DNA from 3 places in the Pseudomonas sp. B1-22 genome. Region 2 is predicted to be linked to each of the others. Evidence: predicted binding sites of a transcription regulator. Region 2 holds the regulator's gene; each other region holds the start of a gene.
What was found. Region 2 encodes FliA, which starts transcription of late flagellar genes. Its sites were predicted from a motif close to CTAAAGTTTNNNNNNNNNNNGCCGNTAA; they were not measured.
Positions count from the first base shown of each region.

Region 1 (3,448 bases), on a different contig from region 2:
GATCAGTGCCGCCAGGTTGTTCCGACCGTTCAGGCGCACGCGCAGGCGGCGCTGCAGCGGAGCGAAGATGATCGCCAGGATGGTGCCCCAGAACACCGCGCCGTAGAACGGCAACAGCAACCAGGCAAAGGCGATGGTGACCACCGCCAGGAGGAGCAGGAACGTCCGGTATTCCAGTTTCGATTCGAACATGAGCAGGTCCGGAAGAAGGGGGAAACCTGCCCATTAGTCAGCAGTCGGCCTGCCGAGTGCAACTTTTGCGGTGCGAATGCCGCCTTACAGCACCATCGCCGCCGCCCAGCCGAAGGCCAGCAGCGGCAGGTTGTAGTGCAGGAAGGTCGGCACTACGGTATCCCAGATGTGGTTGTGCTGGCCGTCCACGTTGAGACCCGAGGTCGGACCCAGGGTGGAGTCCGACGCCGGCGAACCCGCATCCCCCAGCGCGCCGGCGGTGCCGACGATACTGACGATGGCCAGCGGGCCGAAGCCCAGTTGCACCGCCAGCGGGACGAAGATGGCCGCGATGATCGGCACGGTGGAGAAGGACGAGCCGATGCCCATGGTCACCAGCAACCCCACCAGCAACATGAGGAATGCGCCCCAGGCCTTGCTGTGGCCGATCCAGGCGGCCGCCGCTTCGACCAGGGTGGCAACCTGCCCGGTCGCCTTCATCACCTCGGCGAAACCGGCGGCGGCGATCATGATGAAGCCGATCATCGCCATCATCTTCATGCCTTCGGTGAACAGGTCGTCGGCCTCCTTCCAGCGCACCACGCCAGACAGGGAGAACACCAGGAAGCCCACCAGCGCGCCGAGGATCATGGAGTCCAGCCACAGTTGCACGACGAATGCTGCCACCACCGCCACCCCTGCCACCGCCAGGCTCATCGGGCTGTAGGGCGTACTCACCCGCTCGGCCTGCTCGATGCGCTCCAGGTCATAGCTGCGCTTGCGCCGGTAGCTGAACAGCACCGCGATCAGCAGGCCGCAGACCATGCCCAGCGCCGGGATCAGCATGGCCCGGCTGACGTCCACACCGTTGACATCCACGCCACTGCGCGCGACGTTGGCCAGCAGGATTTCATTGAGGAAGATGTTGCCGAAGCCTACCGGCAGGAACATGTAGGGCGTGATCAGGCCGAAGGTGATCACGCAGGCGATCAGCCGGCGGTCGATTTGCAGCCGGGTCAGTACATAGAGCAGCGGCGGCACCAGCAGCGGGATGAAGGCAATGTGGATCGGCAACAGGTTCTGCGAAGAGATCGCCACCAGCAGCAGAAGCCCGATCAGCAGCCACTTGAAGCCGGCCGGCGCTTCGTCCTGGTGCCGCCCAAGCATCGCCAGTGCACGGTCGGCCAGCGCATGAGCCATGCCGGAGCGCGCGATGGCCACGGCAAAGGCACCCAGCATCGCGTAGGACAGCGCCACCGTCGCGCCGCCGCCCAGGCCGGCATTGAACGCCTTGAGCGTGCCCTCCATGCCCAGGCCGCCGAGCAGCCCGCCCGTCACGGCACCGGCGATCAGCGCCACCACCACATGCACGCGACACAGGCTCAGCACCAGCATCAAGCCAACGGCGATCAGCACCGCATTCATCTCATCTCTCCTTCACAACCGGGCCCGCAGGTCTTGCGGCAGGCAAAAGGCGCGTACTCTGCCGAACCCCTCCCGGCCTGTCAAAAAGCCTGTTGAATCAAAGCCTTTCGGATAACAGACGGCGCAATTTCGACAGGACTTTCGCCTTGGCGAGCACACTTTTTGCTGAGAAAACGCTGCCTGTGGAACGGGCACACCAGAATCGCCTGTTTTTTGGCGATTCCTCCTGCCACCGATCAAGAAGGGGCGGAAAAGGCCGATAACCCGGCAGCCCCGAGTTTTCCTGCTCAAGGACATGACCATGCTTCTCCGCCGCCTTTCCATCCAATGGAAGATCACGCTGCTCGCCGGCCTCTGCCTGCTGGGCGTGGTGTCGCTGTTGTCCGGCCTCTCCGTGTTCCGCACCCAGCACAGCACCGCGCTGGTCAAGGAATCCAGCACGCGCATGCTCGACGAAGCCGCCCAGGCGCGCCTGCGCTCGCGCGGTGAAGTCCAGGCGATGCGCATACAGCGCTACATCATGGACGCCTACCAGTACGGCAAGGGCTTCTCGCGGCAGGTGATGTTCCTCCGCGACCAGGCGCAGAAGCGCTTCCTCGATGCCTACGACCTGCGCGAGGACCTCACCCGCCAGGTGAAGACCGCCCTGGAAGGCAACCCCGAACTGCTGGGGCTCTACGTGGCCTTCGAACCCAACGCCCTGGACGGCAAGGACCAGCTGTTCGCCGGCCAGGCCGAGATCGGCAGCAACGATGCCGGGCGCTTTTCGCTGTACTGGTCGCAGGCGACGCCGGGCAAGCTCGAATCCGAAGCGACCAACGAAGCCACCCTCGCCGACACCAGCCCCGGCCCGAGCGGCGCACCCTACAACGCCTGGTTCACCTGCCCCAAGACCACCGGCCAACCCTGTGTACTCGACCCGTATTTCGATCAGGTCGGCGACCGCAAGATGCTGATGACCAGCATCGCCTTCCCGCTGGAACTGGAGGGCAAGATCGTCGGCGTGATGGGCCTGGACATCAGCCTGGAAAAGCTCCAGGAGATCAGCCGCCAGGGCAGCCAGGAACTGTATGACGGCCAGAGCAAGGTCAGCATCGTCAGCGCCGCCGGCCTGCTCGCCGGACACAGTGCAGACGCCAAGCTGCTGGGCAAGAAGCTGCAGGAGGTCTATCCGCAGCAAGGCGCGCAGCTGATGCAGTCCATTGCCGGCAACCACGAACAGGTACTGCGTCAGGATGACCAGTTGCAGGTCATCGAGCCGCTGCAACCGATCCCCGGCTCCAAGCCCTGGGCCGTCCTCCTCGAAGTGCCGCAACAGACACTGCTCGGCCCGGCCCTCGCCCTGCAGGAGCAGCTCGACGAGCAGCGCACCCAGGGCACCCTCTCCCAGCTTGGCTTCGGCCTGGTCGCAGTGCTGATCGGCCTGTTCGCCATGTGGCTCACCGCCCGTGGAGTGACCCGGCCGATCCTGGGCGTCGCCGCCATGCTGCGCAACATCGCCAGCGGCGAGGGCGACCTTACCCGGCGCCTGGATTACTCGGGCAAGGACGAGCTGGGCGAGCTGGCCGGCTGGTTCAACCGCTTCCTCGACAAACTGCAGCCGATCATCCGCGACGTGAAATCCTCGGTGCAGGACGCCCGTGCCACCGCCGACCAGTCCTCGGAAATCGCCAGCCAGACCAGCGCGGGCATGCAGCAGCAGTTCCGTGAAGTCGACCAGGTCGCCACCGCCTCCCAGGAAATGAGCGCCACCGCCCACGACGTTGCCAACAGCGCGGCCATGGCCGCCGAAGCCGCCCGGGGTGCCGACGGCGCGACCCGTGACGGTCTCAACGTGATCGACAACACCACC
Region 1 covers NZ_JBCHVH010000001.1:1,092,806-1,096,253, reverse strand. Annotated here, with positions in the region: gene ACQ5BL_RS05100 (AI-2E family transporter) at 1-192, opposite strand, end outside; gene ACQ5BL_RS05095 (Na+/H+ antiporter family protein) at 277-1,596, opposite strand; gene ACQ5BL_RS05090 (methyl-accepting chemotaxis protein) at 1,898-3,448, shown strand, end outside.
Region 1: the regulator FliA is predicted to act here: its motif matches at 1,832-1,859, upstream of ACQ5BL_RS05090 (methyl-accepting chemotaxis protein).

Region 2 (3,448 bases):
ACCCGCGCCAATCGGTGCAGCCGGTGCGTCGGCGGTCGGTTCGAGAGCATCCATCAGTTGCTCGAACTCGGCATCGGTGATGTCGCCGTAGGCGGCGGGAGCTTCCGCAACCGGCTCAGGCTCGACGGCTTGCGGTGCTTCGGCCGGCTCGCTGCCACCCGGCTCGGCCAGGCGCGACAGCGCGGCCAGCAGCTCGGGAGTCGCCGGAGTCGGCTCTTCGGCATCGCGCACCTGCTGGAACATCACGTTGACGGTATCCAGCGCCTGCAGGACCACGTCCATGAGCTCGGCGTCCACACGGCGTTCGCCCTTGCGCAGGATGTCGAACACGTTCTCGGCGATGTGGCAGCACTCCACCAACGCGTTCAGCTGGAGGAAGCCCGCGCCACCCTTGACGGTGTGGAACCCACGGAAAATCGCATTGAGCAGGTCCATGTCATCGGGTCGGCTTTCCAGCTCGACCAGTTGCTCGGACAGCTGCTCGAGGATCTCGCCGGCCTCCACCAGAAAGTCCTGGAGGATCTCGTCATCGGCGTCGAAGCTCATTCGGTGCTCCCTCTACAGCGTCAGCGGACGCTTAAAAACCAAGGCTGGACAACAGGTCGTCGACATCGTCCTGACCGGATACGACGTCCTTTCTTGTATCGGCAGCGATTTGCGGACCTTCACCCTTGGACGATCTTTCTTTTTCGACGGCCTCGCTCATGCCCTGGTAGTCATGCTCGATGCCCGCGTAGCGGTCCACCTGGCCGGCCATCCAGACCAGCTTGACCAGGTTCGACTCGACCTCGGTGACCAGCTTGGTGACGCGCTTGATCACCTGACCGGTGAGGTCCTGGAAGTCCTGCGCCAGAAGAATGTCGTTGAGGTGCGCGGAAAGCTTGCGGCTGTCCTGGGCGCTGATGTAGAGGAATTGCTCGACGCGCTTGGCCAGCTCGCGGAAGGCCTCCGGGCCCAGCTCGCGGCGCATGAAGCGCGCCCAGTCTTCCTGCAGTTCCTTGGCCTGGGTCTCGATGTGCATGACCACCGGGGTGCACTCTTCCACCAGGTCCATGGTGCGGTTGGCCGCCTTCTCGGTCATCTTCACCACGTAGGAGAGACGATCGGTGGCGTCGGCGATCTGCGACATCTCCTCGGCGTGGCGGGAGTTGGGGTCGATCTGGAAGTTGACGATGGCATTGTGCAGCTCGCGGGTGAGCTTGCCGACTTCCTGGTAAAGCCCGCGATCGCGCGCCTGGTTGAGCTCGGAGATCAGCTGCACGGCGGTCTGGACTTCGCCGCGTTCGAGGCAGTCGACCAATTCGCGCGCGTGTTTTTTCAGGGTCGACTCGAAGTCACCCGCGGATTCGTTGAGATCCATGACGCCCTCTCTGTCAGCCTCAGCTGCCGACCCGCTCGAAAATCTTCTCGATCTTTTCTTTCAGCACCTGAGCGGTGAAAGGCTTGACCACATAGCCGTTGACCCCGGCCTGGGCCGCTTCGATGATCTGGTCGCGCTTGGCCTCGGCGGTGACCATCAGCACCGGCAGGTGCTTCAGGCGCTCGTCGGCACGCACAGCGCGCAACAGGTCGATGCCGGTCATGCCGGGCATGTTCCAGTCGGTGACGAGGAAGTCGAAGTTGCCGCTGTGCAGCATCGGCAGCGCAGTGGTGCCGTCGTCGGCCTCTGCGGTGTTGGTGAACCCCAGGTCACGCAGGAGGTTCTTGATGATGCGCCTCATCGTGGAGAAGTCGTCCACGATGAGAATTTTCATATTCTTGTCCAAACCGACCTCCATCGATACCAGGCACGTCCTGGCGGGCGTGCCGTCAATTCATTGAGCGGCGTGCGCTCATCCCGTGTGGGCGGCGTCAAAGGGACGTCGCCCGAAAGAATTCTGAAATCTAAATCTGAAGCCTACGAAAAAGCCGACGCGAAACTACCCGAACCTCAGTGCGCGCGCCACTCCGCCAGACGCGCCCGCAGGCGCGCGGCGCACTGGCTGTGCAGCTGACTGACCCGGGACTCGCTGACGCCCAGCACTTCGCCGATCTCCTTGAGGTTGAGCTCCTCGTCGTAGTACAGGGCCAGCACCAGCCGCTCGCGCTCGGGCAGCTTGGTAATGGCATCGGCCAGCGCCGCCTGGAAGCGTTCGTCTTCCAGGCCGTGGGAGGGCTCGCTGCCCTGGTGCGAAGCGTCTTCGGCCAGGCCGCTGCCCTGCTCGCCGTCCTGCAGCAGATCGTCGAAGCTGTACAGGCGGCTGCCCTGGGTGTCGCTCAGGATGCCGTAATACTCTTCGAGGCTCATATTGAGTTCGGCAGCAACTTCCTGATCTTTAGCGTCACGACCGGTTCTGGCCTCGACGGCGCGGATGGCGTCACTGACCATGCGGGAATTGCGGTGCACCGAACGCGGGGCCCAGTCGCCCTTGCGCACTTCGTCGAGCATGGCGCCACGGATGCGGATGCCGGCATAGGTCTCGAAGCTCGCGCCCTTGCCGGCGTCGTATTTCTTCGCCGCTTCCAGCAGGCCGATCATGCCGGCCTGCATCAGGTCCTCCACCTGCACGCTGGCCGGCAGACGGCCCAGCAGGTGATAGGCGATACGCTTGACCAGCGGCGCGTACCGCTGGATCAGTTGGTCCTGGGAGTTCTGCGCCTGCGCCTTGCTGTACATACGCGCTCCGGAGGCCGTCATCATACGGCCGAACCCGTGGTCGGATGCTGCACCAGGCGCTCGACGAAGAACTCCAGGTGCCCACGCGGGTTGGCCGGCAGCGGCCAGCTGTCGACTTTCTGCGCTATCGCGCGGAAGGCCAGGGAAGCCTTGCTGCGCGGGAACGCCTCATACACCGAACGCTGCTTCTGCACCGCCTTGCGAACCGACTCATCGTACGGAATGGCGCCGACGTACTGCAGCGCCACATCGAGGAAGCGGTCGGTGACCTTGGTCAGCTTGGCGAACAGGTTGCGGCCCTCCTGGGGGCTGTGGGCCATGTTCGCCAGCACACGGAAGCGGGTCATGCCGTAGTCGCGGTTGAGCAGCTTGATCAAAGCGTAGGCGTCGGTGATGGAAGTAGGTTCATCACAAACGACCAGCAGCACTTCCTGGGCGGCGCGAACGAAGCTCACCACCGAGTCGCCGATGCCGGCGGCGGTGTCCACCACCAGTACGTCGATGTTGTCGCTGATGTCACTGAAGGCCTGGATCAGGCCGGCGTGCTGCATCGGCGTGAGGTGCACCATGCTCTGCGTGCCGGAAGCCGCCGGGACGATGCGCACGCCGCCGGGCCCCTGGAGGATCACGTCGCGCAGGTCGCACTCGCCTTCGATCACATCGGCCAGCGTGCGCTTGGGCGTCAGGCCCAGCAGCACGTCGACGTTGGCCAGGCCCAGGTCGGCGTCCAGCAGCATGACGCGGCGGCCGAGGTCGGCCAGCGCCAGCGACAGGTTCACCGACACGTTGGTC
Region 2 covers NZ_JBCHVH010000002.1:225,626-229,073, forward strand. Annotated here, with positions in the region: gene ACQ5BL_RS07925 (chemotaxis protein CheA) at 1-546, opposite strand, end outside; gene ACQ5BL_RS07930 (protein phosphatase CheZ) at 578-1,360, opposite strand; gene ACQ5BL_RS07935 (chemotaxis response regulator CheY) at 1,380-1,754, opposite strand; gene fliA (RNA polymerase sigma factor FliA) at 1,931-2,680, opposite strand; gene fleN (flagellar synthesis regulator FleN) at 2,677-3,448, opposite strand, start outside.

Region 3 (3,448 bases), on a different contig from region 2:
CTTCGATGGCGGCGTTGAGGGCCAGCAGGTTGGTCTGCTCGGAAATGCCTTTGATCACTTCAAGGATCTGCCCGATGTTCACCGTGCGGCTGTTCAGCGCCTCGATGTTGGCGCAGGCCGAGCTGATCTTGTCGGACAGCTGGTTCATCGCGCTGATGGTCTGCTCGACCACCTGGCGGCCATCGCCGGCCTGGTGCGAGGCATCGGTGGCATGGTGCGAGGCGTCGGCGGCGTTGCGGGCGATTTCCTGGGCGGCGGCGCCCAGTTCGTTGATCGCGGCGGCCACGCTGTTGGTGCGGTTGGCCTGCTCGTCGGAGTTGCTCATGGACGAGTTGGAGGCGTTGACCACCAGCTGCGAAACGTCATGCAGGCTGCGGGCGGTGGAGGCCACTTCGCGGATGGATTCGTGGATGCGCTCGACGAAGCGGTTGAAGGCGTTGGCTACTACACCGAATTCGTCGTTGCTGGCCACTTTCAGGCGCTGGGTGAGGTCGCCGTCGCCCTGGGCGATGTCCTGCATGGCGCGGCCCATGTCGGTCAGCGGCGCCATCAGTACGCGGATCAGCATGCCCAGCAGGAACAGGATGGCGACGATGGCGATGGCCGCGGCGATGATGGCCGAGGCGCGGAACTTGCTGAGCATCGCATAGGCCGCGTCCTTGTCGATGGACAGGCCGATGTACCAGTTCACCGACGGCAGACCTTTCACCTGGGTGAAGCTGAGGATGCGGGTCTGGCCATCGAGCTCGGCTTCGCTGAAACCGCTGCCGATCTTTGGCGTGTTCTGCGGGTAGACCTCGGCCAGGGTCTTCATCACCAGGTTCTTGTCCGGGTGCACGAGGATCTTGCCGTCGCCACTGACCAGGAAGGCATAGCCCATGCCGCTGAAGTTCAGCGAATTGATGATCTGCACCAGGGTCTGCAGGCCGAGGTCGCCACCGACCACGCCGACGGTCTTGCCGCCGTTGCGGGCCGGAGTGGCAATGGTGATGACCAGCTGCTGGGTTGCCGCGTCGATGTACGGCTCGGTCAGGGTGGTGCCGCCGGCGGCCAGGGCATCCTTGTACCAGGGGCGGGTACGCGGATCGTAGCCGTCGGGCATGGCATCGTTCGGACGCATGGTGAAGGTGCCGTCTTCCTGCCCCAGGTAGGTGTAGTTGAACGTGCTGCGCAGGGTGTTCTGTTCCAGCAGTGCGGCAAGCTTGTCCGGGGCGCTGTCGCGGGCGATGGTCTGCGCGGTGCTCTCGACCAGCAGTATCCGGCCGCTCAGCCAGTTCTGGATATTGCTGGCGGTCACCGTGCCCATTTCCCGCTGGTAGTCTTCGAGATCGTCGCGGATCGCGTTGCGCTGCAGGTAGTCGTTGTAGAGGGTGAAGAGGGCGAAAGCGGAGAAAACCACAAGCGAGGCGGCCAGGAGGATCTTATGGCTGAATTTCAGGCTCTTGATCATGCTGCGTCGAGTCCGGAAGTAGTGGGATGCCAGAACGGCGTGGGTCCGGGCGACAGATCCGATGTCGCCAGGGTGCGCCCGTCCGTATGGTGACGGAGCGGACGAAGCCGGCGCGGCGGATAGCCGGGCGGGCGGGGCCGGCACTCCCATGTGCCAGTGGTGGTTTCGGGTCCGCCTGCATTCGTTGTTCTCGCGGACCTTCATCTTTGCTTTCGGCCGCTTGTCGAAAAGCTTGAGGCAGAGGGACGAACGGTAGGGGCAGACGCCGATATTCCCTTGTAGGAGCGGGCCATGCCCGCGATCGCGCGCGTGGCGCGCTCCTACAGGTGAGCACCAACAAAAAAGGCGCCCTCGGGCGCCTTTTTCGTTTTCAGCGGAATCAGATGCGGAAGCTGTCCACCAGCTGGCGCAGACGTCCGGCCTGGTTCTCCAGGTCGGCGCAGGCACGCAGGGTGGCCTGGAGGTTTTCCACGCCTTCCTGGTTCAGCGTGTTGATCTCGGTGATGTCCATGTTCAGCGAGTCGACCACGGCGGTCTGTTCCTCGGTGGCGGTGGCCACCGACTGGTTCATCGAGTCGATCTCGCCGATGCGGTGGGTGACGCTGGCCAGGCGCTCGCCGGCGCGGTTGGCGATCTCCACGCTTTCCAGGCTGTAGCGCTGGCTCTCGGTCATGGTGTCCACGGCCTCGCGGGCGCCGACCTGCAGCTCCTCGATCATCTTCTGGATTTCCTGGGCGGACTCCTGGGCGCGGTGGGCGAGGTTGCGCACCTCGTCCGCCACCACGGCGAAACCACGGCCGGCTTCCCCGGCACGGGCCGCTTCGATGGCGGCGTTCAGGGCCAGCAGGTTGGTCTGCTCGGAGATGCCTTTGATCACTTCGAGGATCTGGCCGATGTTCACCGTGCGGCTGTTCAGCGCCTCGATGTTGGCGCAGGCGGAGCTGATCTTGTCCGACAGCAGGTTCATCGCGCTGATGGTCTGCTCGACGACCTGGCGGCCATCGCCGGCCTGGTGCGAGGCATCGGTGGCGTGGTGCGAAGCGTCGGCGGCGTTGCGGGCGATTTCCTGGGCGGCGGCGCCCAGTTCGTTGATCGCGGCAGCCACGCTGTTGGTGCGGTTGGCCTGCTCGTCGGAGTTGCTCATCGACGAGTTGGAGGCGTTGACCACCAGTTGCGAGACGTCATGCAGGCTGCGGGCGGTGGAGGCGACTTCGCGGATGGATTCGTGGATGCGTTCGACGAAGCGGTTGAAGGCGTTGGCCAGCACGCCGAACTCGTCGTTGCTGGCGACCTTCAGGCGCTGGGTGAGGTCGCCGTCGCCCTGGGCGATGTCCTGCATGGCGCGGCCCATGTCGGTCAGCGGCGCCATCAGCACGCGGATCAGCATGCCCAGCAGGAACAGGATGGCGACGATGGCGATGACCGTGGCGATGACCGCCGAGGTACGGAAGTCGCTGAGCATGGCGTAGGCCGCGCTCTTGTCCAGCACCAGGGCGACGTACCAGGTCACGCCCGGCAGGCCCTTCACCGGGGACATGGACACCAGTTGCTCGTCACCGTTGAGGCTGACCTCCTGCACACCGGCCCGCACCTGCAGCGCGCCCTGCGGGTAGATGTCGGAGAGGTTCTTGAAAATCTGCTGGCTGTCCGGGTGCAGCAGGATCTTGCCGCTGTCGCTGACCAGGAAGGCGTAGCCGTTACCGTCGAACTTCAGCGAGTTGATGATGGCGGTGATGGTTTCCAGCTTCATGTCGCCGGCGGCGACGCCGACCAGTTGGCCGTTGCGCATCACCGGCATGGACATGGCGAGGATCTGCTCGTTGGTGCCGGCATCCAGGAAGGGCTCGGTGACGATCAGGCGGCCGGCGGCCACCGCATCCTTGTACCAGCCGCGCTGGCGCGGGTCATAGCCGTCGGGCATCGGTGCGTAGGGGCGCATGGTGAACACGCCGCTGGCCGCCTCGCCCAGGTAGACCGATTCGAAGTTCTTCTTGAACA
Region 3 covers NZ_JBCHVH010000006.1:84,374-87,821, reverse strand. Annotated here, with positions in the region: gene ACQ5BL_RS22390 (methyl-accepting chemotaxis protein) at 1-1,450, opposite strand, end outside; gene ACQ5BL_RS22385 (methyl-accepting chemotaxis protein) at 1,830-3,448, opposite strand, start outside.
Region 3: the regulator FliA is predicted to act here: its motif matches at 1,660-1,687, upstream of ACQ5BL_RS22390 (methyl-accepting chemotaxis protein).